Regions from separate parts of the Paenibacillus sp. FSL H8-0283 genome, predicted to be linked through region 1. Evidence: riboswitches for the same ligand, from Rfam matches in the RefSeq annotation. Region 1 holds a riboswitch; each other region holds the start of a gene.
The links. Region 1 has a riboswitch for thiamine pyrophosphate ahead of MHI52_RS04830 (ABC transporter ATP-binding protein). Riboswitches for the same ligand answer to the same signal wherever they lie in the genome.
Positions count from the first base shown of each region.

Region 2: linked by a shared signal. The riboswitch ahead of tenA (thiaminase II) and the one ahead of MHI52_RS04830 (ABC transporter ATP-binding protein) in region 1 are both predicted to bind thiamine pyrophosphate.
Region 3: linked by a shared signal. The riboswitch ahead of thiC (phosphomethylpyrimidine synthase ThiC) and the one ahead of MHI52_RS04830 (ABC transporter ATP-binding protein) in region 1 are both predicted to bind thiamine pyrophosphate.

Region 1 covers NZ_CP150295.1:1,055,472-1,066,512, forward strand. The annotation lists gene MHI52_RS04800 (MerR family transcriptional regulator) at 304-1,047, opposite strand; gene thiE (thiamine phosphate synthase) at 1,370-2,035, opposite strand; gene thiD (bifunctional hydroxymethylpyrimidine kinase/phosphomethylpyrimidine kinase) at 2,035-2,847, opposite strand; gene thiM (hydroxyethylthiazole kinase) at 2,844-3,656, opposite strand; gene MHI52_RS04820 (ABC transporter substrate-binding protein) at 4,583-5,656, opposite strand; gene MHI52_RS04825 (ABC transporter permease) at 5,824-6,651, opposite strand; gene MHI52_RS04830 (ABC transporter ATP-binding protein) at 6,641-7,405, opposite strand; TPP riboswitch at 7,564-7,666, opposite strand; gene MHI52_RS04835 (radical SAM/SPASM domain-containing protein) at 7,884-8,759, shown strand; gene MHI52_RS04840 (pectate lyase) at 9,107-9,775, shown strand; gene MHI52_RS04845 (copper amine oxidase N-terminal domain-containing protein) at 9,951-10,904, opposite strand.
Region 2 covers NZ_CP150295.1:3,646,123-3,657,163, reverse strand. The annotation lists gene MHI52_RS16345 (GerAB/ArcD/ProY family transporter) at 1-936, opposite strand, end outside; gene MHI52_RS16340 (spore germination protein) at 933-2,393, opposite strand; gene MHI52_RS16335 (L-dopachrome tautomerase-related protein) at 2,740-3,825, opposite strand; gene MHI52_RS16330 (hypothetical protein) at 4,079-4,363, opposite strand; gene MHI52_RS16325 (spore gernimation protein GerQ) at 4,552-4,794, shown strand; gene MHI52_RS16320 (spore coat protein) at 4,806-5,192, shown strand; gene MHI52_RS16315 (zinc-dependent alcohol dehydrogenase) at 5,189-6,325, shown strand; gene MHI52_RS16310 (hypothetical protein) at 6,357-6,557, shown strand; gene MHI52_RS16305 (spore coat protein) at 6,569-6,865, shown strand; gene tenA (thiaminase II) at 7,077-7,739, opposite strand; TPP riboswitch at 7,852-7,949, opposite strand; gene MHI52_RS16295 (endo-1,4-beta-xylanase) at 8,156-10,828, opposite strand.
Region 3 covers NZ_CP150295.1:751,331-762,371, reverse strand. The annotation lists gene MHI52_RS03575 (helix-turn-helix transcriptional regulator) at 1-704, shown strand, start outside; gene MHI52_RS03570 (zinc ribbon domain-containing protein) at 778-1,596, shown strand; gene MHI52_RS03565 (hypothetical protein) at 2,064-2,231, shown strand; gene MHI52_RS03560 (aspartate/glutamate racemase family protein) at 2,414-3,103, shown strand; gene thiC (phosphomethylpyrimidine synthase ThiC) at 3,635-5,452, opposite strand; TPP riboswitch at 5,844-5,957, opposite strand; gene MHI52_RS03550 (IclR family transcriptional regulator) at 6,107-6,850, opposite strand; gene MHI52_RS03545 (alpha/beta hydrolase) at 7,210-8,235, shown strand; gene MHI52_RS03540 (Fe-Mn family superoxide dismutase) at 8,391-9,671, shown strand; gene MHI52_RS03535 (hypothetical protein) at 9,819-10,043, opposite strand; gene MHI52_RS03530 (biotin/lipoate A/B protein ligase family protein) at 10,114-10,968, opposite strand.

The sequences.
Region 1 (11,041 bases):
ATACACCAGGTAGGGGGATATTGCTCATAACTTTTGCAACAATTCGGATCGATTTAAATTACTTACCACATAACCCTAGTAAATATCCAGCATGTTCATAAGGTTAATTACAAGAAAGATATGTTCACCCCAAAAGGTAGGTTCAGTTATCCGAAGGGTCATTTACTGTGAATAAAGCTGATGACGAGGGATTACTTTTATCACTAGAGGACAGAGCTCTAAGTTCAAGACTATCGTTTACAGTACACATCTGACGACAATGAGAATTAAATAAAACTGTATGTGGTTGAATACAGGGTTATATTATTTGTTTTGGTCAGCAAATACAGCCATAGCATCTCTCATAAATACTGCCAAACCATCGCCAAACTGATCAATATTACGCGTGAAGCGATCATCGTCCACGTACATCTGACCAAGTCCTCTGAAGGCTTCAGGCGAGTAGCTTCCCATCTGATTCAGCCAGGTGTACCATTCTTGAATACCGGCCTGTGCCTCGGCAGATGCTGGTTCTGTGTGACGAAGTGCGGCTAGACGCTTGTAGATTTCGTTCATTTGATTGGATAGAGCCTTCTGATCTGTGGTTGATTTACTGTGCAGCTTCTGATTTGCGTGATCGACGGCATGGTCTCCCCAACGTTCCCGCGCTTCTTGTTCATACGGATTCTGGCTAAAATCAAATCCTTCGAATTGTTCTTTGGCTGTCATTTTAATTTCTCCTCTCACGTGTAAAACCGTTCTATCAATGGTAGCAATCATCTGGTCCAAGCGTTGGCGCTTCTCCAGCAGTATAAGTCGATGCATTTTAAGTGCTTCTTCCGGATTGAAGGAGGGGTTGGTTATAATGTTTTTGATCTCCTTCAGAGAGAAGTCGAGTTCCTTGAAAAACAATATTTGCTGCAACCGTTCCAGGTTGGCATCTGAATATAATCGATATCCGGCAGAAGTTACTTCGTCCGGTGTTAACAATCCGATCTCATCATAGTGATGCAGTGTGCGCACACTGATCGAGGCAAGTTCGGCAACTTCTTTTACCTTCATGGCCATGTGTGAAACCTCCTTACAACACCGATTGTACAGTGTCACGTTACGTGAGAGTCAACCGTTGAAAATGAAAAAACAAGATGCGAGCATGGAAGCTGCATCTTGATCATGGATTGATGACAGGATGTGACTGGATATGACTGAATTATTATAACATTCAGTCACTGTAGGGGAGCGGCTGTGCTTCTATGTCGAAGACATGGGTTGCTGCCGCGCCGCGGGGGTGTTTTGAGGCTCCTCTGTTATGGAGAGGAGCGTGAGCAGTTGTGGGTTGCACCATGTATTCGGTGCAGCCCACGGGGCTGGCAGTGCAGGGAGAGCAGGGCTACGCCTGCATCCCGCACACTGCCGCAGCGAACTGCGCAGCCGCTGCGCGCACGTCGGCCGCGCCCGCGATGGCGGAGATGACGGCTACTCCGTCGGCTCCAGCCGCCATCACGGCGGCCGTGGTATCGGGCGTAATGCCGCCGATACCCACAATCGGAACTGCGATGCCTGCGGCGCGCAGTTCCGCCACCCCTGCGGGGCCCAGCACAGCGTGGGCATCCGCTTTGGAGCGCGTCGGGTACATGGGCCCGACGCCAAGGTAGTCGGCGCCCGCCTGCACGGCACGGCGCGCCTCTTCCACAGAGTGGGCGGATACGCCAAGCATCCGCCCATCTCCAATGCGGGCGCGTACTAGCGCCGCGTCCGCATCTTCCTGGCCGACATGCACGCCGTCGGCCTCCACCGCTACAGCCAGCTCCACATCATCGTTCACGATGAACGGGACCCCGTGCTGGCTGCATACCTCGCGAAGCCGCATTGCAAGCGTGATGCAAGCTTCGCCAACCAGGGCGCCAGTTCCCTTTTCGCGGAACTGGAACAGCGTGATGCCGCCGGCAATGGCCTGGCGCAGCACTTCCACCGGGTCTTGCGTTGTATTAACGCTGCCCATCACCAAATACACCTGCATCGCGCGTCGTACCGCTTCTGCATTCCAAGGGTGCATCACTGCTCACCCCGCTGTCTGCGCTGATACGCAAAATGATTTGTCGGCCCATGTCCGGCCCCAATCCCCAGCTCATCTTCGATGGCTGCCTGAATGAATGCTCGCGCGGTCGTAACGGCAGCCAGAACAGGTGAACCCTTGGCTAACTCTGCGGTGATGGCAGCAGAGTATGTGCACCCCGTTCCGTGTGTATGACGGGTTACCACACGAACATTCTCCAGATAATGAAAAGACTGCCCATCGTAGAGCACATCCACGATCATGCCACTTCCTTCATCATGACCACCTTTGACCAAAGCATACGTTGAGCCCATCTGTACAATCCGTCTTGCGGCTTCTTCCCGCTGGCTCAGATTGGTGATAGACATCCCGGTAAGCAGTTCCGCTTCCGGGATATTGGGTGTTGTGATCAGGGCATGGGGCAACAGATCCGTAACCAACGCCTGTACAGCTTCCTGCTGGAGAAGGGGGGCGCCACCTTTGGCTACCATCACAGGGTCGATGACCAGATTAGCCCAACGGTATTGCTGCCATTTCTCAGCGACTAGACGAATAATCTCGGCACTATATAACATGCCGGTCTTCGTTGCGGTTGGTTGAAAGTCTTCGCCGGTCGAGTCCAATTGCTGGGCAATGCCATCGTAAGGGATGGGAAAAACGCCCTGCACACCAGTTGTATTTTGGGCAGCAATAGCGGTGATAACGGTCATGCCGTATACACCAAGTTCTTGGAATGTTTTCAGATCGGCCTGAATGCCTGCGCCGCCCCCGTTATCGGAGCCTGCAATGGTTAGCGCTTGAGCAATACTCATACTGCACCTCCACGGATCTGACGGATCTGTGCGCGTTCTGCCAAGAGGTCTGGTGTTACTTGTGCCAGTTGATTCAACAATTCAATCTGGAAGCTACCCGGCCCCTGATGAGCTGTCCGCTCTGCCGCCAGTTCAGCTGCTACACCATAAAACGCTAGCGCTTCAACAACACTGCCTAGAAGATCGGCTCCTGATTCCGCTATGGCTGTAAAAGCGCCAATCACTGAACTGAGCAGACAGCCAGCACCTGTGACCTGAGTGAGCAGGGCATGACCATTACTCGTGAGGAATGTGGATTGTCCATCAGTAATAATATCTTCTTTTCCGGTAATGACCACGACACAGCCAAGTTTATGCGCTGCCCGCTCCGCAATGCCGATTCGGTCGCCCTCACCTGATCCTGCGTCCACACCTTTAATACTCCAACTCTCACCGATGACATTAGCGACCTCTGCCACATTGCCGCGCAGTACCGTGAGACGAAGTTCACGAATGAGCATCTGCACGGTTTCCGTGCGATAGGTGGTTGCGCCAGCTCCAACCGGATCAAGCACCACAGGCACGTGATGCGCATTAGCCGATTGGCCTGCCAGACGGATTGCCTGAACGACTTTGTCATCGAGTGTACCGATGTTGAGTACCACGGCTCCTGACATCTTGGCGACATCAGCGACCTCTTCATGAGCATAGGCCATAAAAGGGGACGCACCGAGTGCAAGCAGACCATTGGCTGTGAAGGGAGCCACGACAAGGTTAGTGATATTGTGTACCAGCGGATTTTGCGTACGAACACGTTCCAGATAAGACATATAATTTCCTCCTTGTTTTGAAGTAACCCGATCGGCGGAAGTCCGATATCTGGAGTCACTCAACAGAATAATTGGATATGAGTTCCCTTGTTGAGTTGGGGCGCAGAGTCTAACAACAGCCAGATGCATTAATGCGGGAAAAGCAGAAACGTAAAATCTAAATCAATTTCATAACTCACTAAAATGGATTTTTGGAACTGGATATAGACAAATTGAATCATTCTGATCGATATCTAGCGAAACAATAAAAAACGAAACGATACAAAATACAGAAAGTGAACCCAGGGTATTTCTCCAAACTCAGGCAAGCAATACTGTGATGGATGTTAGCATCCAACCAGTGTCTTGAAGTCCAGGCTGGTCGATACCCAACTGATTGGGGCACGATCGATCGGGGCACGACTGGTCAGACGATGTTTCTAAAGAACACAGGACGTCTTATTTGGCTGTCAGGTCCTCCTTTTGAAATGTAAGGAACATCAGACACGTTATTCCCAGAATCTCCTGACCAAAACGCTGCAAACAGCTATTTATTCTGATATAACATGTTTCAGGTTCTTTAGATTTCTGCAACCGCTCCAAATCCCTGAATAGGACGCCTCAGATTCGTTAGCGGTCGTAGCATGCTCTGTTTCGATCAAGTTAAGGAGCGTTTCAGCTCCCAGTAGGCTTGAAGATAAGCGCTAATTACATTACCAAATACATATCAACAAGCCACCCAAACGCATATCAATCTGCCCAGATGCACATCAAGCCACTTAGGATTGTTATAAATTCTGATCCTCCGATGCTTGCTTCAGGCCAATTCCATTTCGCAAAACTTCATGCATTCGATCCTACGTTTTGCTAACTTTGCTTTTAATCACATTGCTTTCATTCCCTTTATGTTCAATCACTTTTCCTTTATTCGCGTTGCTCTCCTTTATTTACTCTCCTTGCAGAGTAATAAAAGTATCCTCGGCTTTCACCGATTCAGGAATCAAATCCTGTTCAACGAGCCATGTACGTACATTTTCCCACGATTCCATTTCCTGCCGACCAAATGGTTGGCCTTCTTCATTCATGAGTGGTAGCAGAATTGCCAGGCTTTTGGTTTCGATCTCCGGGTCAAGCGGTGATGTTTCATTCTCATGAGCGAGCAGAATACTCAAGGCTTCTTCTGGATGCTCAGTCACATATTTCTGTCCTTCCTGGACCGCTTTGACGAACCGGGTAAGTTGGTCTTTTTTTGCTTCAATGCCAGCTTCACTTGCAGTCAGGACCAATTCATAATAATCAGGCACACCATAATCGACGGGGTTAATCGATTTCATGGCATGTCCTTCTTTCTCCAAAATCAATTGTTCATGGTTAATAAAACCACCCATAATCGCATCCGCTTGTCCGGAAGCCAGCGAAGGAATCAGATCGAACCCAACGTCGACCAGATTTATGTTGTCGGGATTGCCGCCATCCTTACTGATCATCGTGCGTACCATCGCTTCGTACAGAGGAATGGAGGAATAACCAACAGTCTTTTCTTCAAGATCTTTGGGTGAACTTACGTTGCCATTCGCTTCGGTCAACAGATGCACAAGCGGGTGCCGAACAACAGCAGCAATGGAACGTACAGGAATGTTCTCGCCACGCGCGAGCAAGATTTGGGGCTGGTAACTTAGGGCCAGATCAATTTTTCCGGCAGCAACAAGTTTGAGCGAATCATTGGTATCCGCAGGCATCTGAATATCGAGATCCAGACCTTGGTCTGCAAAGTATCCTTTTTCCTGAGCCACATAGATGAAGGAGTGTACTGCATTCGGGTACCAGTCGAGCATGATAGACAGTTTATCTTTGGCGTCTGATGCAGGTTCGGTTGCAGACGGATCTGTTTGCTGTGTATTGGTTGCCGAATCTGTTGTTGGCGTATTTTGGCTATTGTCTGTGGTGCTGCATCCGCTAACGATCAGCAAAAGGCTAATGAGTATGATGGGAAGCAGGGAGTATATACCTTTGTTATTCATAAATGAAGTTCCTCATTTCATCGTTTTGATTTGTAGAAAATGGGCAACAGCATGTTAACGATAATGTGACAATGAACTGATTGAAGATGTTGCTGAAATTGTGCATAAGATATGTTTTGTTTTGAAGATTGTAACTACTGTATTTACATCTAATTTCTGTCTAAGTATTATCCAACCTTTCTTTTGCCTCCATGACGATGACGCCGTATGCTAAACCGTTTCTCCAGCCAGGTAATCAGTACAAACAAAACGATCCCAAGCAGGGATAACAGCAAAATGGCGGCAAACATCGCATCCGTGTTCATGTTGCTGGACATACGACGGCTGAAGTACCCTAGACCTTTGCTACCACCGAGCCATTCGCCAATCGTTGCCCCAACCACGCAGTACACCACAGACATCTTTAGCCCCGAGAAAAAAGAGGGAAGTGCCAGCGGAACCTGGAGTTTGCAAAAAATATCCCACTTGCTGGCGCCCATGGTGAGCAACAGTTCACGCTGCTCTGGATCGCCTTGGCGGAGTCCATCGTAGGTACTGACCACAATGGGGAAGAATGCGATTAAAAATACCACGGCGACTTTGCTCCACAACGTGTAACCAAACCACAGGATAAATACGGGGGACAAGGCAATCAACGGTATGGTCTGACTGATCACGATGAAGGGATACAATGCCCTTTCAATCGATCGGTTCATATGCATGCCTGTTGCCAGCGTAATTCCAGTCACTATGGACAAGACAAAACCAACAACAACCTCCATAAAGGTAGCAGGCAGATGGATGGTCAACAGCAGACGGCGATGCTCAACCAGTGAGCTTACGATGGCCGTGGGTGCAGGAATGATGAAGGAGGGCACCCATCCCATACGCACAATCACTTCCCAGATCGCCAGTAATAAGAACATGAGCATAATGAACAGACCATATTGGGAAAACGACCTCGAGAGCCACTTTAAACACCACGTCCAGACGCTAACCTCAGCTCTATCGTGCATGCAATTGTTCCTCCAGTTGTTGCCTCATCTGCACGAGAGCCGGTTCGTAGATCATGTCCGAATGCCTTGGGCGTGGTAAAGGAACCGTCATCTCCTGCAACTGCTGACCTTGCCCTCCTGGAGTTAACAGAATGATACGGTCACTTAACAGCAGGGCTTCTTCGATGTCATGTGTAATGAACATCACGGTTTGGCCAAAGCTCTCCCACAGCTCCAGCAACCAGCGATGCATTTCTCGTTTGGTTAATGCGTCGAGTGCACCGAAGGGTTCATCCAGCAACATGAGCTGCCCGCCTGTAAGCAAGGTACGAAGCAATGCCACCCGCTGCCGCATGCCGCCGGATAACTCATCCGGATAGGAATGTTCATAACCGGACAAGCCGAACCTTGCCAATCCTGCGATGATATCGGCTCGTAGTTTGTCCTTATCCTGTCGGCCTGGTGCAAGCTCGGCAGGTAGCATGCAGTTCTCCATGACGGTACGCCAGGATAACAGCAGATCTTTCTGCGGCATATAGGCGACTCGTCCGAGCCGTTGTCCTTGCGGGACATCAGCTATATCGATGGTGCCAACGGTTGGTTCATGCAAGCCTGCGAGCAGCTTGAAGAGCGTGCTTTTACCTGATCCGCTGGAGCCGATGAGCGAGACAAATTCTCCTTGTTGAACCTGAAGCGACACATTGGAGAGCACAGGGGAACCCTTTTTTTCGGGAAAAGCAAAGCTTACGTTGTGAATGGTTACATGGTTATCCATCTGATCCTCACCCCCTTGATGTCAGACTACTGCAATAACAACGGCATCCTATACTCTGCAAAAGGAACAAAAAAGACCCACCCATTTCCGGAGAAATGAGTGGGTCTGTAAGTTAAATCCGCAATTTATCTTCACATACATGAAAAAATTCCGCTTACTAAAAGGCCGCTCCACTTCCCTCCGCTGGTATGATCCAGATCAGGTTCAAAGGGTCCGAATAGTCATATTCGTCTCAGCCGCAAGGCTCCCCTAGTGCAAAAGTTCAAGATATGCAGTTGTGTGTTCAGCATATATCAATCGAACATGAACTGTAAAGAGGCAGCATGATAGAATTCTTGAGATGAACTTGGAGTCATACCCGAACAACTGAACAATTTACCTGGGCTCCCTAACCCGATATAATAGTGGTGGCGCATATTGGCCGGATCACAAATGCAGGTGGGATTGTTCTCCCTCCTAGGCAGAATGGGGACCCGAGTTGAAAACGTTCAAAAAAGTATATATTGAGATCACGAGTATCTGCAATCTGGCATGCAGCTTCTGTCCGCAGACACAGCGTGCCAAAGGATTCATTGACCCTGAAGTCTTCAACAATATACTGGATCAAGTTAAACCACACACCAATCATATTTACTTACATGTCAAAGGTGAACCCTTGTTGCATCCCAAAATAGATCTGTTGCTCGATTCCGCACATGAGAAGGGACTCAAGGTGAACATTACAACGAATGGTACACTGCTGCCCAAGACTCAGCATAAATTGCTTGGCAAACCGGCGCTGCGGCAGATGAATTTCTCCCTGCACAGCTTCGATGGGCATGAAGGTTCAACAGATCGTGACGGGTATCTGCGTCATATTTTGTCCTTTGTACACGAGGCCGTTAAGCACAATGTCATCATTTCATTCCGGTTGTGGAATCTGACACAGGATAACTTCACAAATGCTCAGATGAATCGAAATCGGGAGACCCTTGAAGTATTGGAACGTGAGTTTAATCTGGACTTCCGCATTGAGGAAAAAGTAGTTCCAGGCAGCGGGGTCAAAATTGCCCCGAATGTATACCTGAATCAGGACCATGAGTTCCAGTGGCCAAGTCTGGATGCACCTGAAGATGACGGTAAAGGCTTTTGCCATGCACTTCGCGGTCAGGCAGCTGTGCTTGTAGATGGAACGGTGGTTCCATGCTGTCTCGATGGCGAGGGTGTGATTAACCTTGGTAATGTGCACGAGAAGTCATTCTCGGAGATTATTGAGGGTGAGCGAGCGAACAATCTGGTATATGGCTTCTCCAAACGCGAAGCTGTAGAAGAGTTGTGTAGAAAGTGCGGTTATCGTCAGAGATTTGGAGCCTGATATCTTATATCAGCAAGCCAGAAGCCATTCAAGATCACACATTTGGAGACAAATGCAGTGGTCTTTCTTTGTTATCGGGGATTAAGTGAGGGGTATATACGTTACAAATGAGCATACCAGAGGTTGATATGAGCATATTGCTTGAGAGACCTAGCATGCAAAAAATGCCGATATGACAGGGATTGTACGATGTCATGATATATCTGATCTAATGATTATTCTAGTTACCTCCCTTATTTGGTAAGATTAGGTTGTAGATCGGACAGAGGTGCACCTCTGAAGATCTTCCAGTACAAGCCCAGGCTGTACACTACCAAAAAACGAGAGAATAAGGGAGGAATAAAGTTATGAAAAAAATGTTGACGTTGTTACTGTCCGCTGGTTTGGTTGCTTCTATATTTGGTGCAGTTCCGGCTGCGGCTGCGCCTACGGTTGTAAATTCAACCATTGTGGTTCCAAAGGGCACGACCTATGACGGCCAAGGTAAAACATTTGTAGCCAATCCTTCCACACTGGGCGACGGATCTCAAGCAGAAAATCAGAAGCCAGTCTTCCGTCTGGAGGCAGGGGCCACGCTCAAAAACGTAAACATTGGATCACCAGCTGCTGATGGTGTTCACTGTTATGGCAACTGTAATATATCGAATGTGGTCTGGCAGGACGTGGGCGAGGATGCACTGACATTGAAGTCTGCCGGAACGGTTAACATTACCGGTGGGGCAGCGTATAAGGCTTATGATAAAGTGTTCCAGATGAATGCAGCTGGAACAATTAACATCAAAAATTTCCGTGCAGATGATATTGGCAAACTGGTTCGCCAAAATGGTGGAACTTCCTTTGCAGTTAACATGACGCTGGATAACTCCAACATTTCCAATGTGAAAGATTCGATTATGCGTACAGACAGCAGCACATCACAAGGGAAAATTACGAATACCCGTTATTCCAAAGTGCCAACCCTATTCAAGGGATTTGCTTCAGGTAAGACCAGTCAATCCGGCAATACGCAATATTAAACAGGAGATTGAATCGCTGGAGTTGGTAAAAGTTAAGCTCCACTTGTGATTTGAAGTTAAAATATAACGCCAAAAAGAGCGTCCCAAGGTCATTGCCACAATGACTTTGAGGGCGCTCTTTGTAATGCAGATGTGATAATTTCTGCTGAGCAATGTCTTATAGAGGATGCTCAGACTATTTCTCTCCCGGAACTTCAACGATGACTTTGCCTTTCTCGGGGACAACAGAACCGGTATCAATAGAGCCCAATTTGTTCATGATCTCGTAAGAGGTTTCTTCAAGCATGCGAGAGTACTTGAATGATACGAGTGTTTGACCTGTTACGGAAGGACGAGTCCCTGCTTCAGCAACGGCTTTGTTTTTAATAAAGAACAGGTCACCGATGGTTCCGGCATTTTTGCTGATGTTAGCCTGCCATTGTAACAGTGCACTTCCATTTTTAAGGATATAATAACTGATCAGATCGTTATCCTCAACAACGAAAAAACGATCTTTTTTACCTTGCTCAAAGATGTATTCAATGGATGAATCCACCGGACCCAAAGGATTGCGAATGTCCAGACGTGCTTGTCCCAGTTCAGAGAAGCGTGGCAGATGCAGTGCGGCTTCACGCGTCACAGTCAGATCGGAACTGTTATATTCTTTTACAATCGTAGCATCGGTAGTGTAAATATAGGCTTCCTTGGCCTTCTGGTTCCACTGCACCTTGGCACCAAAAGCTTCACCGATGGCACGGAGCGGAAGCATCGCTTTACCATTCACCAGAATCGGCGCTGAGGATAATGTCGCATTCTGACCGTTTTTCTTCATTGTTTTGCTGTTAGGTGTAAGGACATACTTATCGCTGCCTGTGCTAATGCTGATCTCTTTTGTTTTGTTATTGTAACCAAACGTATAGTTGCCGAGGAATTGAAGCTCCGTCAATGCCACGTACGTAATACCCTGCCGTATGACAACATCATATTGAGCTTGAACATTGTTAATATAAGCTGTCGGTTTAGGTTTAGTTGCTGCGGCTTCCGCCACAGTGGATGAGAGTAAGGCAGGTGCCGTGCCTGCGGTGAGTATCGAAGCGGCAAGGACCATTTTCCATGTTTTAAGCTGCCAAATAGAATTGTAATCTTTCATCACTATCAATCTCCCTTCTAATGTTTAAGACGGACCACATAACCTAAATGTTTCATATTATGGAAAGTGAACCATCAGATTATTTCCCCTATTACCCCAAATGAAGCATGATGATTTTTCTAGGGATTGCCACAAAT
Region 2 (11,041 bases), 2.6 Mb from region 1:
GATCCGAGTTGTGCTTTTGTTCATTTTCTTCATAAAGACTCTTCCAGCTCCATATAAACACAACAAAAGAATTGAAATGTCAAATACATAATTAAACATATGGAAAGAGATAAGGATGTAATCGATTCGTTCTAAACCACTCATTTGAATGTAACTTCCCATATATACTACCGGAAAGTTGATCTTGCTTAAAAAGTTTGAACCGTAAAACAATACCGAAGCAATGAACAATAATGAATATTCCATAATCGTCAGCATGTTTCCAATGACAAGATATTTTGATATTTTTTTATTGGAGCTTAACCATGGAACCATAAAGGCCAAATATACTGGACCGGAAAATGCCGACCAAATAAACAACAAGCCCTGCCATGAATGTCCTGACCATTCGGTGGGGATTAGAGGATACAAATCGCGGTAATTTGCAATCGTTGGAAAGAAAAAGGGAATAAACATGATTAAGATCCACGCCCCGCAAAGAAAGGCGATAACGACAAAACGCAATGTTTTTTCCATGCCATGTGAAGCCACAAATAAACTGATCGAAAGAATAACTAGGATCAGCCACTTTTTATTCATTGATGGATATATAAAATTATGGAGCATTTCAACGTAACCCAGTGTGATGATTGAAATTTTTAACAGTATTATTACAAAACCAAGTATTGCGAAAACTTGAACCGCCCGTTTCCCAAAAAGCTGTACAAATCCTTGATAGCCTTTCGATGCATAACTGGAAGTAAACCATTTGGATAGCATCATCAAATTAAGTTGGGACAGTAGCCCCAAGGCGACAATTCCCCAAACCATATAGGAATGAACCAAATAAACCGGCATGATTAAAATAAAATAATGCATTTGCGTTCGATTAACTAATAAAAGGAAATGGATGCCGCCAAGGGTGGAAGTTTGATTGAATAGGGATAAAGTCTTCATTTCTTCATCTTCTCCTGTCGCCATTTCTGTAGTGGTTTTAGATTATGCGGACGCGTTTTCATCCAAATCAAAGGCCCGCGAATAAAGAGGTCAATCCAATCCTTCCCATAAAAAGGTGAAAGCGGCGCTAAATAAGGTTGACCTAATGACGTTAATGCATGGAGATGCGCAAGAATGCCGATTATCCCGACCACGATTCCTGGCAGCCCAAGAAACGATGCAAGGATAAGAAGAAGCAATTGCAACAGAACCATGGATTTTGTCATTTGATAATTGGGAACTAAAAAGAAAGCAATAGCGGATATACCCATCAAAACAATTAATACTTTACTTGCAAAGCCTGCCTCTACAGCCGCTTGTCCAATGACAATACCACCGATAACCCCTAGAGTTTGACTGGTTTTGGTCGGCATTCGCAAACTTGCTTCTTTGATGATTTCCAGCGTTACGATCATGAAAATTCCTTCCACAAACGGAGTAAAGGGCAATTTGCTTCTCGATTCCAATAATACGAAGAGAATCGGCAGCGGAACCATTTGGTAATGAAATGTCGTTAACGCAACATAAAAAGGAATCATCGTCAAAGAAATAATAAAACTTCCATACCTCATTAAACGTAAAAAACTGGCTACCGGCCAACGAAGGAAGTAGTCTTCTGGCGATTGGAATAGATGGAATAATGTAATGGGACAAATTAAAGCAAACGGTGAATTGGAGACTAATAAAGTCAGCTTACCCTCACCTAAGGCGAAGGCGCAGGCATCCGGCCGATCCGTTTGTAGAAACTGGGGAAAGACCGTATGGTTATGATCTTCAATAAAAGCTGCAAGCTGTGCGGAGTCTAAAAACTGATCGAAATCCACACTTTCAATTTTCTCTCTTGCAAGGGAAACAAATTCCGGATTAATTATTCCGTCTATGTACATTAACACAACTTTTGTTTTACTCAGTGATCCTATAGTGAAGCTTTCCGTTTTTAATGTCGTTATAGGCAAACGTCTGCGCAACATTGTAATGTTATTATCGATTTGTTCGCTGAAGCTATCTTTCGCTCCATATATAACCGTTTCCGTTTGGGAAGGTTCAATTGCCCGGCCAAGAGGATTTTCCAACTGTATGCCTAGCCATTGATCGTTGACTGAATCGTATAGAAGAATATATCCTTGCATTATTTTTTGCCCAGCATCTTCGATCGATATAACTTCTGAAACATCAGAATTGATTATGCATGAAGAAAGCGAATTTCCGCCTGATTGATGAAGTGGCTGAATAATCGCCTCGTTTAAACGCTCTTGATCTATTAACGTTTTTATAAATAAAAGATGGACTGAAGCACTCGTACCTATTTTGTGCTCAATGATTTCGGCATCTTCCATATGGTTTAATATCTGTTTTAAATCATCAAGCCATGTAGACTTTTGATGATTTTTCATTTGAGGCTCGTGTTTTTCAACCATGGTCGTCTCCTTTATCAAAGTAATAAAATGGTGATAAGGTTAATATCTTGTCCTGTAATCGAAAAATCATACGACCGGCAATTTGTAGTTTAACAGCAATATCGGGAACAACATGCTACCAGATTAATCTTAATCGAATGAGTGTATTATGGTACCCTACCCTTTGTATCTGTCTCCGGCTTTCCTCTTGGGCGACAAAAAACAAAAAGACAGGCATCAACTGATACCTGTCCCTATCTTAAGTTCATTAGAATTACTATATTGCCCTTAGATAAAGGGCCTACGGTCCCGCAAAATGAACTGAATAATCTGCTATTAAAATCTGCTTTGAAAAGTGGGATGTATATCAAAAGGTAGGAGCAGGTAATTCATCAATTTTCAAACGTAGTAAAATGTACGGTTTTTGTCGCAGGTCTCTTCCATAATGAAATCTCGCCTGCCTATGTAATTGGTTCACAATCACATATAAGTATTGATCCGGACCAATAGAAAACGTATCTGGCCATAAAATTCGGGGATCATGGGCGATGGTTTCCATGATTCCATTCGGCAATATCTTTCGAATACTATCGTTTTCATAATCTCCAGCATAAACGTTTCCTTTAGCGTCCGTGATCATCCCATCAGATGCGCCCTTCTCTCCCCAATACTGCACAAGATCACTTAACTTAAAATCCGGTATCGTTCTGTCTCTTAACGATTCTGTTGAGATCGAGTATAGCTGGCGACTGGTTAATGGACAATAGAATAACATTTTTCCATCAGGGGAAATGGCTATACCATCAGAGGCCAATCGAAACGGAGATGTCGAACCATCCGCGTTTCGATTCATCAAAATTTTACCTTCCACTTTTGGCACAAAATATGGATCGGGTGAGGTCGAGCTTGCTCCATGCAACCGTCTATACGCATTTCCGTTTTCTAAATTTACGACGATAATAGCGCCTGGACCATTGGAAGAAGAATCCGTTATATATGCGAAACCTGCTTTTCCTACACGAAAGTCAAATCGGACATCATTTAGATACGTTGTCGGCAAGACTACATCATCTGCAAATGTATATACTTTTCTAATTGTATTTGTTTCTAAATCTACCGCGACTAATTTTGCGCCGCCTTTAATAGGCTCTGAAAAGTTTGGTGCAGCCGTGTCAAGTACCCACAGGGTTCCCCTTCCATCTGCAACAACACTTTGGACACTGATGAAGGACATAACGATATTCAATGGGTTGATCAAATTCGTTTCTTCATTAGGATAAGGTTGCATCTGACCATCAACAATTTCCGCTACCGTAAATCTAACGTCATCTCCCCATTTTGGAAAGCAAATAAAGGTACGCCCGGTCTCGGATACACTAACGCCTGTAGGCATAGCCCCGTAAAAGGAATGAACGAGTTCTAACTTACCAAAATATTCTTCCATAGGTAACATAGGCTGTATGATGTCCTCCTCAACATAGTTGAATAGATATTACCTATAATTATGTTCAAGACTTTTTCTAATGCCTGGCCCTTAATCATTCTTTTTTTACCTCGATTTTGAAATTGTCCGATACATTTAAAAATACAAAAAAACTTCGGCGTAAGCCGAAGCATGTTGACGTTAACTATATGTGCTCTAGGAAAAATGCTTCCTCCGATCGTCAACGCAAAACTTTGCCAAGCTTATCAGTACCAAAAAGGTTTTATTGTTGGTCCGGTAAACCTAATGCATTGGCTGAAGTTATCGCTTGATCTAAAAATTCCTCTGCTCGGGTCAATTGCTGCCTGGCAATCTCCAACGCTTGTGAATTTGTTGCCACATTAGATTCACTTAACGAGCTTATTGCCTGATTTAAAGCCGTCTGCACCTCAGAAACCGCGTTAGATGCATGCTGCTCCAGCGTATTACTACCACTCGAGTTAAGTGCATCTTCTGCTGGTTTTCTTGCGTTTTCGGTTGCTAGATCAATTTTGTTTTTATTGGGCACCGTGACTCCTCCTTCCATGAGTAAGATCATTCATTTAAACAGAAATAAGTATGGGATTGAGATTTTGTTTATATCCCTGCGACTGTATGGGAATATTCGGATCTTACCTCTCCGGTGATCCATATTAGTATAAGATCCGATGCATTGGAAAATCTAATCTTGATGAAAAAGGAGGGGATCATTTCTGAATGGCTAATCCAACGCTAGCGCCGCACGAATCGATGGAACTGCATGAAGCGTTAAACTTCAAAACGCTCTGCATCGCTAAGTCGAAACTTATGCAAGGCCTGGTCTTTGACCAAGAGCTAAAAGCCTTAATGCAGAAAGACGTAACTCAATCCATACAACAGATCGCTGAGCTGCAAGCAATCTACGCAAGAGCTCCTTTCCAAGCACCCGTTCCAAATAATCCGACACCTATAACACATTAAGGGGAACTCAGATGAATACCGATTATTTAGATCCGATTAATTCATTGAATATGCCGGAAATGGCAGATATGACTTTTGCCATGGACTTCCTTCTTCGTGCCAAGGAGGGTGTACGTAATTTGTCCATCGCCCTGACGGAAACGGCTTCACCGGATGTAAGAGCCCTGCTGCATACTCATCTTAAGCAGGGGATTGCAATGCACCAAGAAATCTCGGAGCTCATGATGCGCAAAAAATGGTTTCATCCTTATGAGTTGAACGAACAGTACCAACTCGATCAGCTTTCGGCGAAAAATACGGTGATGATCGGGCAGATGAATCTGTTCCCGGGTGATACGTCACGTAAAGGGATGTTTGATCGGACCCCAGATGAACATATTGGAGGACATAAAGCATGAAGGCGGTAACGTATCAAGGGGTTAAAAATGTCGTGGTCAAAGAGGTGCCGGATGCGAAGATTGTGAAACCGGACGATATGATCGTAAAGATCACCAGTACCGCCATTTGCGGTTCTGACCTTCATCTTATTCACGGGATGATCCCTAACCTTCAGGAAAACTATGTCATCGGGCATGAGCCGATGGGGATCGTAGAAGAAGTAGGTCCTGGCGTGACCAAGGTAAAAAAAGGTGACCGTGTGATCATTCCGTTTAACATCGCATGCGGAGAATGCTTTTTTTGCAAAAATCAGCTGGAAAGCCAATGTGACAATTCAAACGAACACGGGGATATGGGCGCATATTTCGGCTACTCCGGAACGACCGGCGGATATCCCGGCGGGCAAGCCGAATATTTACGGGTCCCATTTGCCAATTTTACCCACTTTAAGATCCCTGAAAACTGCGAACAACCGGACGAAAAGCTAAGCTTGATCGCCGATGCCATGACGACGGCATTCTGGAGCGTAGATAACGCCGGCGTTAAGAATGGTGATACAGTCATCGTGCTCGGCTGCGGTCCGGTCGGACTCCTGGCCCAGAAGTTCTGCTGGCTGAAAGGAGCTAAGCGGGTCATAGCCGTCGACTATGTCGATTACCGCTTAAAGCATGCAAAGCGAACAAACAATGTGGAAATCGTAAACTTCGAACAGGATAAGAATATTGGGAACACTCTCAAGGAAATGACCAAAGGCGGCGCCGATGTCGTGATTGATGCGGTAGGAATGGACGGCAAGATGAGCGATCTTGAATTTCTAGCCAGCGGTATGAAACTGCAAGGCGGCACCATGAGTGCATTTATCATTGCATCTCAGGCTGTCCGCAAAGGTGGCACCATTCAAGTCACTGGTGTATACGGCGGACGTTATAACGGATTCCCGCTCGGTGACATCATGCAGCGAAACGTGAATATCCGTTCCGGACAAGCTCCGGTCATTCACTACATGCCATACATGTACGAGTTGGTTACGTCTGGCAAAGTGGACCCTGGGGACATTGTTACGCACGTCATTCCGCTCAGCGAGGCCAAGCGGGGCTATGAAGTGTTCGATACAAAAACGGACGATTGCATTAAAGTCATCTTAAAGCCTTAAATATGAATTGATACATGGGAGGACAATCTGAATGGATTCCACATACGCTTTGCATGAGATGCTCGAGGTGCATGAAATAGCTGCGTTCAAGACGGTTTGCATGACAAAATCCAAGACCATGCAAGCTCTGGTAACCGACCCGGAGCTCAAGCAAATTTTGCAACAAGATGCGACATTATCACAACAGCAGCTTCAGGAGCTCGGTGGAGTGCTGTCTAAAGCGACTGTATAGGAGATAAAAAAATGAACCCAATATTAGAACACATGACTGGTCTTAATACGCTGACCGATGACGTGATCGCAATGGATTTTTTGATGAACGCCAAGAGCGGTGTCAGAAACTACGCCATGGCTGTGACCGAATGTGCCACCCCCGAAATCAAACAAATTTTGATGAAACAGCTCGATGAAGCCATAGACTCTCATGAAAAGATATCAAATTACATGGTGCAGCATGGCTTATACCACCCTTACCATATTGCAGAGCAAATTCAGCTCGATCTGAAAAATATTCAGACTGCTATGAACATTCCGTCCTGACACCCTTTTTGATTTTAGCTAGAGACTTCAGTGAACAAAATGTTCCTGTGTCAAGAATTTCAACAATAAAAAAGGCGGATACACTCCGCCCTTTTTTTGGCATCGTCACGAAACACGCATATACAAGCGTTCCTTTACTTAAATCTACTTATTTTTCATCCTGAGACTGTTTATGGACGCTGCTCGCTAATTGAATTAACTATTAGTGAACTCAAGGCTCCAACCTCCATGACATCTCCCAAAAATCAAGCTCAAAGCGACTGCACATCACGAAAATATCTTCCATCCGTTGGTACGTTCCCTCGCTACAGCCTTCTAATAGCTTATCCGTTAACGTCACTAGGGATTGATTGTTGCTGTTGTATTCAGAGGAAGCATATCCTGTGATCCACTCTCCATAAAAAGGATGATCAGCTGCACCTGGCTTTTGAGCAAGGACTTGACCAATCTCCGCATAGCTCCATGAGCAGGCCAGAATGGATACAAGTACTTCTGCTATGCCACCCGCATGGGAAATAGAGAGCATATAGTTAGTATAGGCTGCATTTTTCAGTGCAGGTTTTACCTGGAACACATGATCCTCTGTAATTCCTAATCGCTCCATATAAGAACGATGAATTTTCATTTCACCATTCAGGATGTTATCTACGTTTTTACTAAAAAACTGCATCAATTTGGGGTCGTGCGACTTGACGATACCTAGTGCAAATACACGGGCATAATCGAACAGGTACAAGTAGTCTTGCAGCAAATAATAACGAAATTGTTCAACCGGTAAGGAACCATCTCCGATTCCTTTAACAAAGGGATGCTCGAGACATTCCTTCCACACGGGCTGTGCTGCCTGATATAGTCTCTCTGAAATAGTCAACATGTGTTCCTCCAATTCATAATGTACGTATTAAAAACAAAAAAACGAAACATCCATAGGATGTTTCGCAGACAAATACACTAAAACAAGGGGGTTCGCATGAGCTACCCAAGTACAGTGTTTCATCGTTGCATCCCTACGTTGGCATTATCCAAGTCAGGTAAGGTCGGTTTAACACCCTCTCAGCCGGTTAAGGCTCCCTCGCAAACGGTTGTATGTAGTTGATTACTTTCTTATTCCCATAAAAGAAAAAATAACATCCATTTAGTATATCAAGGGCTGTTAAATATAGTCAAGGCAGATTGTATCGCCCCTCATCACCTTTGGTGACGTATGTAAACGATGAAAACCATCACAACAATGGTTGAGTTTTAGCCACTGTTATGATGTTTTCTATTCTTGCAACTACTGCCGATGGTTTAATGTCCGAGTTTGTTCTTTCCGACAAAAGTGAGTATTCCGTACTGGGAAGTGTTTCTCCAGCTCTCATTGGTCGTATCATTCCACTTGGCTACGCTCTGCTTACCTCCGCCCTGGTTGTCGTTAATTTGAAGCTCGAAACCGAGAACATTTCCTGTTTTGGGCGTCAGTGAATGTAACTGGATTCGGGCTTCTACGAGATATCCTTTATTTGTTTTCTTCACAGCACTTACAAGGCGTCCAGGTGAGGCACCCCCTGCAAAGGTTCCTACATTGTCTGCACTGATTCTGAACTGGGCATCATCATATTGAAAATACGGTGTGCGCTGGTGATTCTCGTCCAGGAAAATCTCAACCGAATCCTGATCCCATGGGTTGATGCTATCTGTGATGATGTTTGGATCAGTGACGTCGATCAGCAGGTATAGATATTCACCTGACCACATTGCGCGAGCCACTGCCTCTGCACCTTCGCTTTGGTTCAACCGGTTTACTTCAATCGGTGCAGCCTTATTCCATGATGTGTCTTTCTTCCCATCAATCTGAACAATCCCTTGTACAGCTTGTGCAGATTTGGGCATAGGGGCAAGCTGAATCACGCCGTATTTGCTTGTATCCTGTTCCTGAGATTGTGTTCGATCATTCCAGTACAGTGGATTATAAGGTTGTGTCCCACTTGAACCGCCATCAGTCACACGGATATCCAATCCGGCTTCATATTCTGATCCGACTTGGATACCACCCCACGGAATGGACAATTCAACCTGATATCCGGCTTTGGTCTCGCGTACACGATATGAACGCTTCTCCACGCCCTCAGCTTTGCCCGACCGCTTAATGATTACATGTCGGTCATCTACTTCATATGAAGTGGTCTTGCCATTATTGAGATCAACAAAGATATCTACTTTGTCATTCACATCTGCCTTCGCATCCTGAACATCCACGAGGATATACAGGTTACTATGATCCCATAAGGTGCGGAAACTGGCTGATCCCGCAGAGTCACCCTTCAGTGGAGTAGACACCGCTTTGTTCCAGAGCGGATCTTGTGACTGTTTTTTGATATCCGGTTTACCCGAAAGTGAGACGGCTCTCTGTGTCAACACAGGCAAGCTGGATTCATCCACAAGTCCCCAGTATGCTTTTTTGGCCTTAAGGGCTGAATCAAACAGCATAGCCTGGTTGTTGTAAGACTTCTCATCTTGGAGTCCCCATAAGGTAACTGAAGAAATGTGGTCTTTGTGTTTTTTGTACAAATCCAACAGTTCCTTATATCGATACGCCTGCTTTACTGCAACTTCATCGGACATCTCTTCACCAAATGGAATTCCGCTATCCACATCCAGTTCCGTGATCTGAATATCCAATCCAAGTTCGGCGAACATGCTGATCGTTTTTTCAATTTCCTTGATGGGCGGGGATTCCAGGTTATAGTGGGATTGCAAACCCACACCATCGATGAGCCCTTTCTCTTTCAGTCGTTTGACCAACTGATACATATGCTCTCTTTTCTCAGGGATTTCCGTGAAGTATTCGTTGTAATATAATTTGGCATTCGGATCGGCTGCACGAGCGAATTCATAGGTTTTCTCAATATAATCCGGACCAATTAGTTCATAAAAGGGACTTTTACGTAAACCGTTGGCATCACCATTGCTATCCGCAATCGCCTCGTTTACCACATCCCAGGCATAGATCTTACCTTTGTATCGGGTCATGACGGTTTCAACGTAATCCTGAATCCGGGCAAGTAGTAATTCTCGACTCGCAGGGTTACCCTGAGGATCCTTGAACATCCACTCTGCTGCATCAATATGCCACAACAACGCATGTGCGCGTACGCCCATACCATGCTCCTCGGCGAACTGAACATATTGATCGGCTGCCTCGAACTCATAAACACCTTCGGAAGGAGACATGTACTTCGGTTTCATCTCATAGGTTGCGGTCAAGCTGTTAAAGTGCTTTGTGAGCAGTTGTCCGTATGCGCCTTCCAACTGCCAGCGATACACCGCTGCACCAATGGGGAAATCATCTTGATACAGGTCCTTCAGAGACAGAATACCTTCTTCAATCTCCAGTTGCTCGGCCAGAGTAAATGATACATCATCCACATAGAACGATAACGTATCTACGCTATCTTCAGAGATGTAGGGTGTTTCGATGAACAAATTCAATTCAGTGGGATCATCGCTATACTGAAATTTTCCGGTGATCTTGTGCCATGTATTCCATTCTGTTTTGGCAATTTTCACGCTACCGATTGGGTTCCAGCTTTCGGAAGTTGTTTTTTTATATGTGGTGAGCTGTAGTGTTTGATCCGTGGTGGGCTCCTGAGTAAGTCTTACATATGCCGCAATTTCGTACTCTTGGTTACGCTTAAGCAGATCCTTCATGGATAACATCGGTCCATGATAGGAACGCTCACGGTTGGCGACCAGCATGCTGGACTGACCTTCGTGTGCTTCCTGCTGTGTCACTGTCAGCCTTTCGCTACCGACACGTGGAGTCCATCCCTGAAGTGTACCGTCTTCAAAGTTTGTGCTCAAATGACCTCCCTCCACTTCCGTAACTGCTTTGGCTGCATGTGAGACATTCGTAAATGGAAGCATGGCGAGTACCAGCACAAGAACCAAGGCCGTTATATTCCATTGGCCTAACCGTTTCATACAATTCCTCCTCTTAATTTGGTCTAAGTATTTCTGAACGGATTAACATCCAGATAAATAGATTATAGCTCTTTAGACAGCGCTTACATATAACAAATTTACAATAATTACAATAAAATGTTATCACTTGGTAATCTTATGTGGGTTTAGGAAGCTGGAGTTCGTTCGCAAGGGATATCAAAAAACCGCTACATATTTGCAAAAATAAAAGAC
Region 3 (11,041 bases), 300 kb from region 1:
CACTGCGCAGTGTATCCACTTCCCATGCTAATGCGGCGCGTGAGCTTCTGGTCGAAAAACTCAGCAGTATCGTACCTGAATCCAAAAATGACGATTTTCAGGCCAATACCAATCGATTCATCGTGGATTACTCAACTTGGACGCATCCCGAAGCGCTGAAATTCAAGCTTGAACTTATCGAACAGGGTATGGATCAATTACGCCCCGTAACCTTCACCTACTGCAGTGCGGAAGGTATCCATACTCACCGAACTGCCGACCCTCATACCATCGTACTCAAGAAGCATTCCTGGTATCTGTATGCTTTTTGTCACGAGCGGAATCAATTTCGCATGTTCAAGCTTGTGCGTATGCAAGATGTCACACTTGCTAATGAGCACTTCGAGCGTAAAGTCATCAACCCACAGGACAGACCCTGGCAACAGGAATGGAGCCGTCCGGACAATCAAGCTAGGTTAACCTTGAAATTCCATGCTCGCGTCCGTCATATTGCGGAAGAATGGTTTGGGATCGAGAACGTCATGCCTGATGGGACTGGGTATTACATCAGCCAGGTTGCTTTTCCCGAGGATGGCTGGTTATATGGGTTCATTCTGGGCTTCGGCGCGGACGTTGAAGTATTGGAACCTCAGCATATTCGGGATGAAATCTGCCGTATCGCGGAGCAAATTGTACAAAATTATATACCTCCGACTCAAACCTGACAGACAGCTGTCCAGTTCCTCCTCGTATACTTCAGATATATTCAATCTCTACATATATGAGGAGGAACTAATCATGAACGTTACTGTATGTCAAAGCTGCGGAATGCCGCTCACAACCCCTGCCCAATTCGGAACGGAAGCAGATGGAAGCACAACCCGTGAGTACTGTATTTATTGTTACAAAGAGGGCAAGTTTGAGCAGCCCGGTATGTCACTAGAAAGCATGACGGAGATGTGCACTGCCATTCTGAAGGACGAAGGCATGGATGAGGAATCCGCTCGTTCGATGCTACGCAACCAGCTTCCTTTTTTGAAGCGTTGGCGCACGAATACAACGGATCAACATACAGAATCTCTCGCTGAAAACTCTACTGCTTCCGCTAAGCCTGGTCAGGTAACAACAGAGCATTCGTTCTCTGCCCAGCCCGTTCGTTATGTCACGCTCCCTGGCAAACGTCTTGCCGGCGTATCCGCCCGCACAACCAACGCCATTGAGATCAGTGGCAAAGGTTGTATTCAGGGACTCTGGAACAATTATTTTGCCTCAGAGCACCTCCCTGCACCTGAAGTTGTTCGCTATGGTTGTTATACGGATTACACCGATGGGATAACCGGAGAATACACCATACTGGTAGGGCATGAGGTCAGTCCGAACGAATCGTTGCCTGAGGGACTGGACGACATTTTACTCCCTCCTGCAACTTACGCCATATTCACTTCCAGAAAAGGACCTATGGCAGAGGTTGTTGGCGAAGCTTGGGGAGCCGTGTGGGCATGGGATAAACAAAGCGATCGTACGTTCACCGGGGATTTTGAATTATATGATGAACGCAGCCTGAATCCCGAAAGTGTACAAGTGGATATATACATCGCTGTTCGCCAAAGTAGATAAAACCAACACGATACCACCTCAGACAGAATCAAAGTTTCATCGCATCCTTCTTCATATCAAGCAAGCTGCCGGGTTCGCTCGGCAGTTTTTTTGTTATATCCGGAACTACATCCCCCCCTAAACAACCCGACCATGGTACCAAGTTAGTTAGCATGCTTTGCATCATTTAACCAGATAATATGCCTCATATGCGGGTACCATTGACTTCCTTAAAATTGGGACTATTCACATAACAACCGATTCGATCCTCCCATATCAAACCTTTCATATCAGGTCCTTTTCTCCTGAATTTCCCTAAAAACGTTTACATTTCCTTAAAACCGGGTAAAATCACTACAATCCAATTGGAATTACGCTTTAAACTCTTTTATTTCGTCTAACAAGTCACATGTACCTATATGCGCACCTGGCATGGTAACCAGTCGAAATACATAATTCAAAAAAAACGCATCAAAGGAGGAACCAAGATGATCCGCATGCCTATTCAGCAAATGATCCCGTACCATCACCAATATCCGCGCAACACGGCGACCACTGCTCCTAAAAAGGAGAATGAGAACACTCAAGGTCTATCCTTTCATGAAATTCTGCAACAAAAAATGGCGAAGAAAAATGCTTCTCCTTCCCTTAGATAAAAATGGACACCGGACCGACCCTAGTCGAGTCAGGTTATCAACCGTCTTTCCGCAGCTTGGCGGAAGGGCGGTTATTGGCGTTGAGCAATAAACGACTGTACAGTTCTCAGGCATGTTTCTATAATGGTTTAAATATCTAAAAGATCCATGACATATACGAACTGTTAAAGGGGACTTAGCACATGACCACCATTGGTTGTTTTCACGCTCATTATTCCAACATCGCCTTAATTGAAGAGACGCTTGCTCCTTATGAAGTTGAATTGGTCCATTACGTCGATCCAGGCCTGGACCGTCTTAAACATGACGCTGACTTTTCCAAGGTTGTCATTCACGAGAAGGTAGCCCAGACGCTCCAATGGATCGCTGAGTGTCATGCCGATGCCATTCTGGTCACCTGCACCCTGTTTGCTACAGTACTGGAGCAGGAAGCGTCACAGGTCCCTGTGCCTGTGATCGGCATAGATGATCCGTTATTGCAGGAGATGCGGCGAGTAGCAGGAGATTACATAATAACATTCACCAACCCGGCAACTATTGAAGGAACGATGGCACGGTTGAATCGGGTATTACAGCAAGAGGATGAGAATGGGCAACTACACGTTGCCAAGACATCTCAGACGGAAGCGGTGTGCATCCCTGGGACATTTGAGTTGATTATGCGTGGAGATCAGCAAGGGTATCTCGAAGCGGTACGTGAAGGCTTACAGCAGATTGCTGAGCAGCATCCGGGTAAAACGGTAGTGGCAGCCCAGCTGTCTATGGCTCCCGCTGCTGCACAAGTTACAATAGATCGCGGTATTCCAATCCATAGCCCGCTGGCATTGCTTGCAACGTATTTGGAGAAGGATTTGGGCTTGGCTCGACAGTAGCTGCTGATTTGGAGTGAAATATTACAATCACTAAAAAGATGTGAAAACTACTATATCGACTCCTTTTGCAAAATAAAAATGCTCTCGAACAAGAGCATTTCAAATGGTATAATCACTTTGTACAGCCAATTTGTGGTGGGAAATAGGCTTGCCTCCAGTGGGAGGTGATCCTATGAACTTCTCTTTTAACGACGTAATCGTGTTCGCGATGTTAATTATTGCGCTCCTGACATACATCGATCGTAAAAAGAAGTGACCCGCCACAGGTTGACGGCCTGACGGGTCACTTCATCTGAACTTGCTGCACTCGGAGGAATACCCACCGCAAATGCTGTGCAGGAGTAGCCATTGGCCTGGCTACTCTTATTGGTGTTTACTTACATTCATTTTATTAAACATCTGCTAGACAATCAACCATAATGCTGATAAAAAGTATCAGGAAGCTGATCAATAAGATGAAGAAGACGACATGATAGCAGTATTCTCACCTTCAAACGATGTCAGACTGCCCAGCTTGCGCTGTATCGGCGCCTAGGACCGTGTCCGATATTCCTCGGCCTTTTCCTGCATCCCGGCAGCTACAGCCTCATTCTCGGACAATCCTTTGTCTGCGGCAAAGGCACGAATGTCCTGCGTGATGCGCATGCTACAGAACTTTGGTCCGCACATGGAGCAGAAATGAGCTTCTTTGGCTCCTTCTGCTGGCAGCGTCTCATCATGGTAGGACAGCGCACGTTCAGGGTCCAGTGACAGGTTGAACTGGTCACGCCAACGGAACTCAAAGCGTGCCTTGGACAATGCATCATCGCGGCGCTGGGCACGCGGATGACCTTTCGCCAAATCGGCGGCGTGGGCCGCAATCTTGTAGGCGATGACCCCTTCCCGCACATCATCCTTGTTGGGCAGGCCCAAATGTTCTTTTGGCGTAACATAACAGAGCATGGACGTGCCGAACCAGCCAATCATGGCTGCCCCAATGGCGGATGTGATGTGATCGTAACCCGGGGCAATGTCGGTCGTCAGCGGCCCAAGTGTGTAGAACGGTGCTTCTTTACAGATCTCCATCTGCAAGTCCACATTCTCTTTGATCTTGTGCATCGGCACATGCCCCGGACCTTCGATCATCACCTGCACATCATGCTTCCATGCGATCTGCGTCAGTTCCCCGAGCGTAGCCAGTTCCGCCATCTGAGCTTCGTCATTGGCATCATAGATACTACCTGGACGGAGTCCATCTCCCAGCGAAAACGCTACATCATACCTTTTCATAATCTCACAGATTTCTTCAAAATGGGTGTACAAAAAATTCTCCTGATGATGCGCCAGACACCATGCTGCCATAATGGACCCGCCCCGGGACACAATACCTGTCATCCGCTTGGCCGTCATCGGGATATAACGTAGCAGTACACCTGCATGAATCGTAAAGTAGTCCACGCCCTGCTCTGCCTGCTCAATGAGTGTGTCACGGTACAACTCCCAGGTCAGCGCTTCCGCTTCGCCATTCACCTTCTCCAGCGCCTGATACAGCGGCACCGTACCAATCGGCACAGGTGAATTACGGATGATCCATTCCCGGGTGGTATGAATGTTTTTGCCTGTGGACAGATCCATCACCGTATCCGATCCCCAGCGTACCGCCCAAGTCATCTTCTCCACCTCTTCCTCGATGGAGGAAGATACGGCCGAGTTACCTATGTTGGCATTGATCTTCACGTGAAAATGACGACCGATCAACATCGGCTCACTCTCCGGGTGATTGATGTTGGATGGCAGAATGGCCCGTCCACTCGCCAGCTCCTGTCTCACAAATTCCGGCTCCACGCCTTCACGAATGGCGGCGAATTCCATCTCAGCCGTAATGACTCCCTGTCTCGCGTAGTGCATCTGAGTCACGCAGCGTTCTGGCTGTGCCCGCAGCGGTTTGCCACGTAATCCGGGGTACTCTTCAGCGCCGGCTCTCTTCCCTCCGGGCTTCAGTCCGTTATCCTCCGGTTTAACCATACGGCCCTGATAAGCTTCAACATCGCCACGCTCTGTGATCCAACGAGTGCGCAGAGCTGGCAGACCTGCGCGGATATCCGCATGAAATTCGGGATCGGTCATGGGGCCGCTCGTATCGTAGACACGCAGCGGTTCGTTATGCTCCACTCCTTGGGGAGTATTCGTGTCATGAAGGGCTATCTCACGCTCCGGTACAGCAATGTCCGGCCGTGAGCCCTGAATGTAGACTTTGCGGCTACCGGGAAAGGGCTGAACCCGTCCGGCCGCTCCTGTTTCTTTTTCCACCTGCTGATCGTTATGTCCCTGCTCCGTCGCTTGTTGTCCCGTTTGATTTCCTGTACTCATGTTCGCTTGTCTCCTCCTCAGTGTTCATTCGCTTGGTTTGGTTGGTTTCATCATTAGCTCGCTTACGTACCTGTCCCAAATCATGCGCAATGCAGAGAAGAAAAAAGCGATCCTACACCAGACCAGGGGAGACACTTTTCATGTACAGTTAACAACAGAACAGAGGCTACCACAGATCATAGATCTATGGTGACTTCTCTCTCATCATCCAAGCCCACTTTTGCAGGTTAGTGAAAAAGAAGCCCATAGAGTCCGCACTATATCGCCCGTTCCCTGTATATAAAAAAGCCGGTCCCCGAAGGAACCGACTTTTATGTCCATCACCAATAATGCACCTTTATGCAGCTCCTTAACGGAGCCCTACAAGGGTCACATCATGTGGTGGTTGTGGTCATATCGCCGATTACTTCCCTACGCTGGTATGATCCAGATCAGGTGCAAAGGGTCCGGAATCTCATGCGATTCCGTCTCAGTCCGGACAATTCGGACTCCCCCAGTAACGTTAATAAGTTGCGGCTTACATAAGCCGCTGTTCATATTCAATGAAGCTGGCCCCGTTGGGCCGTCCATTACAGAGTAGCGCAACCGGAACATAAAAACAACCTTTATATTCCAAATAATCAAACTCTATTGGAGAAAAAACTTACCTCAACATCAGGATAACATGAGCCCCATTTGCGTAGCAGCATCCTTCAACACAGGTGCGTATTCATGCAATGTCTCCTGCGAGAGTCGACTGACAGGTCCTGAGACCGAGAGCGCAGCTGCAATATTGCCTCTGCGATCCATAATCGGTACAGATACCGCGGCAGCTCCCGGCTCACGTTCCTCATAACTCGTCGCATATCCGTTATCCCGGATATCTCCCATTTGCGCCAAATACACTGCCGGATCAATAAACACCGGCCATTCAGGCCCGTTCATCAGTTCTTCACGATCCTCGTCCGTGGCAAACGCCATCAGGACTTTGCTGGAAGCGCCCACAGACAGCGGCAGTCTAACACCAACGGGGGCAACTCGGCGAATCGCCTGATCACTTTGCACAGCCTGAATCCGAATCCGTTCACTGCCATCACGCAGGTACAGACTCACGGTCTCCCCCAATCGATCTCTCAGTCGCTCCATCGCAGGCAACAGCAGAATAGCGGGATCATCACTGCGGGACATATGAGCTGACAGCTCCCAGATTCGGATGCCAAGTCGGTACTTCTCTGTTGCTGCATCGCGGATCACGAACCCTCGATCCTCCAGCGTAGCCATCAAGCGGTGGACTGTACTTTTGTGCAGGCCGATCTGGCTGGCAATTTCGGTGAGTCCCAGATCACTGCGTGTGGTAAAACATAATAATATATCCAGCGCCCGTTCCACAGCCCGGACGGTTAACTTGCGATCTTCCATGGCATAATGCCCTCCTCATGTTTCATCACATGAAACTTGGTTACATAAATTATATGAGAAACGGTCTCATCTGTAAACCAAAAAGAGCCAAAATCAAAATAGGCCAACGTGTAAATTTTTCCTTTTTATAAGACTTAATCCCCTGTAATTTACACACTAAGGTAATCTTACCCATATATCTTAAGAACTATATAACAATTGCGTAACAAATGCCCTCAATCAATTGACTTTGACTATATTGGAACATACGATAAAGATATATTACATTAAGATATCGCTCTGAAGCAGGCTCTGAAATCGACGCAATTCTCTTTACATGTCGTTGTTATCTTCAACTGAACTTCAAAGGAGGGGCATTCATGTATCAATCATCCCAGAGCGAAGCCCCGCTGCAAACAAAAGTGTCCGATCTGCCCTCTTCCCTATCACCGAGGCTGATTCGGTTCAAACATATTATCGTAGCGTTGCTGCTCTCCGTTGTATTTTTTCTACTGTTTTGTTTTATCGCATTGCATGGTTATATCGCATGGGTATTATCCAATCCTACTGTAGCGCCGGTCTTCTCCAATCCAATGCAGGCCAAGAACATGAAGTACGAAGACATCACGTTCCCGGCAGCAGATGGCAGCCGGACGATGCAGGGATGGTATATACCTGCTGACAATGCTGCAAGCAAAACGATTATTTTCAGTCACGGCTATGGTGCCAATCGTGAAGAAACATGGGTACCCATGTATGACCTGGCACACTATGCTCATCAACTTGGGTTCAACGTGGTCATGTTCGATTATGGCTTCGCCTCACAGGTGAACAAAGCTGTAGCCACAGGTGGCAAAGCTGAGTCACAGCAACTGCTCGGTGCGATCCAGTTCGCCAAGCAACGTGGTGCGCAGGAACTGGTTGTCTGGGGCTTCTCGATGGGTGCCGGTACAGCGTTACAAACCGGACTGATTACGAAGGAAGTGGATGCAATGATTCTGGACAGTGCGTTCCTGCTGGAGCCAAATACGCTGTACCACAACATTCACAACCAGATCGATCTGCCACGTCAGCCTACACTGGAGATCATGAAACTGTTGTTCCCTGTTCTGAATGGTACCGGATTACAACAGATTCCATACCAGGAAGTGAAAAAGGAAGATTATCCGTTCCCGATTTTCTTCATCCATGGTACAGAGGACGAGAAGGCGCCTTATCCAATTGCGGAGCAACTCGCCGCCAACCAGACCAATCCGTACTCGGATGTATGGATTGTCCAGGATGCGCATCATGAGTTGATCTTCCGGGAGCATCCAAAGGAATATCTGCGCCGTGTCTCAACTTTCCTGAGTCATGTAACGAAAACAAGCAGTGACGATGTGCAAAACACGAATAATGGAGAATAACCAAATTTCAATCACCGAACTTTTCGTTGATTCCAGAGCCCTCAGGGGCTCTTTTTTTTCACTCATAGGACAACAAGCTCGGAGAATATACTCTTGGGACGCATGAACAGAGGGTCTGCATGCAATGAATTTCATCTGAAGGAGGTTCAACATAGATGAACTGGTATGGATATGGTCACCTGCTGCCTCTGCGGACATTGGAGGAAATCCGTTTCTGGAAAGAGCAGGAGAAAGAACATACACTCGTCATCCGTGCCCTGGTTCCTGATTTGGAGCCCCCATACGTCAAGCTACTGGAGGAATGGGAGGCTACCTTTGCAAACAGTGAGCGAGTAGCCAATCAGCTTTTAAAACAACTATTGCCCGCAACCCATCCACCTGCTCCCTACATGGTTCGTTGTATCGATCAACTTGTGTTGGCAGCTCGGCAGCAATCGAGAGAGTTCATCAAACAGCTGTATGTTCTTCTGGAGCAAAGTGCTGCTGTGCAAGCTGTTCCGCTTGCCAAAGTACTCATTCTGCATTTTATCCGCGAGTCGGAGTATTTTCTGGGTGTATTGGATACGCTTGGCCAACCGGGCATCTTGCGTGAGACGGATTCGGAGCCATCACTTTTTCTGGAAAATGCGCTGCATACGTCAGAGTCAGGAAGCATCCATCGCCAAGCTTCAGAAGCTCCAACTTCTCCAGAGGGAAATGTAAATGCACCTGCCGCTCCAGCTCAGATCCAATCCGCAACCGTTCAACCGCCTTCTACCGGAACAACACAAGCCACACCCAGCTCTACAGCACCTCCTGTAAAAGAAAAGCCGGTTCCCATTGGAGGACACACACTGCCGCCTCTCCCCTATGCGTACAATGCGCTGGAGCCACATATTGATGAGCTGACGATGCGTATCCATCATGACAAACACCATCAATCTTATGTGGACGGACTGAATGTAGCAGAGAAGAAGCTGGCGGAATCGCGAAAAAAGAATAACTTTGAACTCATCAAACATTGGGAACGTGAACTTGCCTTCAACGGGGCAGGCCACTACCTGCATACGATCTTCTGGACAATTATGAACCCTGCTGGCGGCGGCAAACCTTCCGGTATGCTCGCAGAGCAGATCAAGCGAGATTTCGGGAGTTATGAAGCGTTTAAGAATCAATTCACAGAAGCCGCGAACAAGGTGGAAGGCAGTGGCTGGGCGATGCTTGTCTGGAGCCCGAGAGCACATCGTTTGGAGATTTTGCAGGCGGAAAAACACCAGAACCTGTCCCAGTCCGATATCGTACCACTCCTGCCACTGGATGTGTGGGAACATGCCTACTATCTGAAACATCAGAATGAACGCAAAAAGTATATCGAGGATTGGTGGAACGTTGTCTACTGGCCCGCTGTGGCCGAGCGTTACGAAACGGCACGCAAGTTGTTGTGGCCGCCTTATTAAGCTTGGGGTTAGATGGATTAGAGAAAAAAGAGATATCTCCAGCCGAATGACTGAACGATATCTCTTTTGGTGTATACAAAAAAGCAAGCCTCCTGTAAGAAGAGACTTGCTTGTATTTTGAGAGACTTCCTATTTCTAAATGTTCACTTAAGAAGCACAGCCCTCGCACGCCACATAGTTGTCGCCAACCTGTTTGCTAATGGAGATCAGATCGCCCAGCTTGATATCAGACTCGTCTGTAAACTCCAGATCGGCTATACGTGCAACGATCAGTGCAGCAGCCTCTTCCTTGCTTGTTGCCATTTGGCTGAACTCGGATTTTTCGCCTGTTGATACAACCTCATATAAATACGTATATCTCAATGTGTCCATCCTAACACTCTCCTTCCGAAATCACATCATATCATCTCTATTAACCAATTCCAAGCCCTAGTAAAAAGTGTTAATCGTATCGCAGCTTCATCTGCTCAGCTGTCAGGCGTACTTCTTCAGAGCCAACGCTAAGCACCCTGCTGGTCTCCGCCTGTGGATAGCGATCCCGTAGTGTTCGAACCAAAGCCGCAGTATATGCCGCGGCTGAAGGTACACCTGCCAATTCTTTCAGACTTGCCATCGTGCCAGGCTGAACATCAGGATATCCTTCACTCGCCCCACCTGCTGCATGCTGATAGAATTGTCGCACGTCCGCTGCCAGTTGATCTCCCTGACCTTCCACGATGATAAAAGCCGTAATGATATACGCCTTTGCCTGCCTGCGCTGGGCAATACCACAGAATTTTAGGCCACCTACACTGACATCATAATCTCCCGGGCAAAAAGCACCCTGAACCTCACCAGTTTGCGCCTGATTCGACCACGGCGTTAGCGACTCGGCAATAATCGAAGCCATCTCTCGGAAATCATCATGAATATTGATGGCATGTCCGGGATTAGGCAGAATCAGCGACACATTAACTACCCCTGGATTCAAGGGTACTGCCGCTCCACCGGAAGGCCGAACACAGACCGCCGTCCCTTGGCTTCTAATCTGTTCCATCGCTTCTACAGCCTGTGGCAACCTGCGGTCACGCAGACCCGCTACAAAGGCATCTGGGTGTCTCCATATATGCGCAACAGGCGGATGCCCTGCCCCAACCCGCCTGCACATGACTTCTTCCCATGCAAAAGCTTCGAGCACACTACTGCCTTGTTGCATGAGCGGTGTCTCCCAGATTTGCAGACGCAATGTAGCCTGTTTATCTGCCTGTAGTCCCTTTCCCGGCTGAACCGGTTGATCTGAATGGGAAGGTGCACTCATCGTTCCATTACCTCCGGCTTAACGAATTCATATGTATCCAGTATATAGGAAGGACAACGCATATATAAATAAG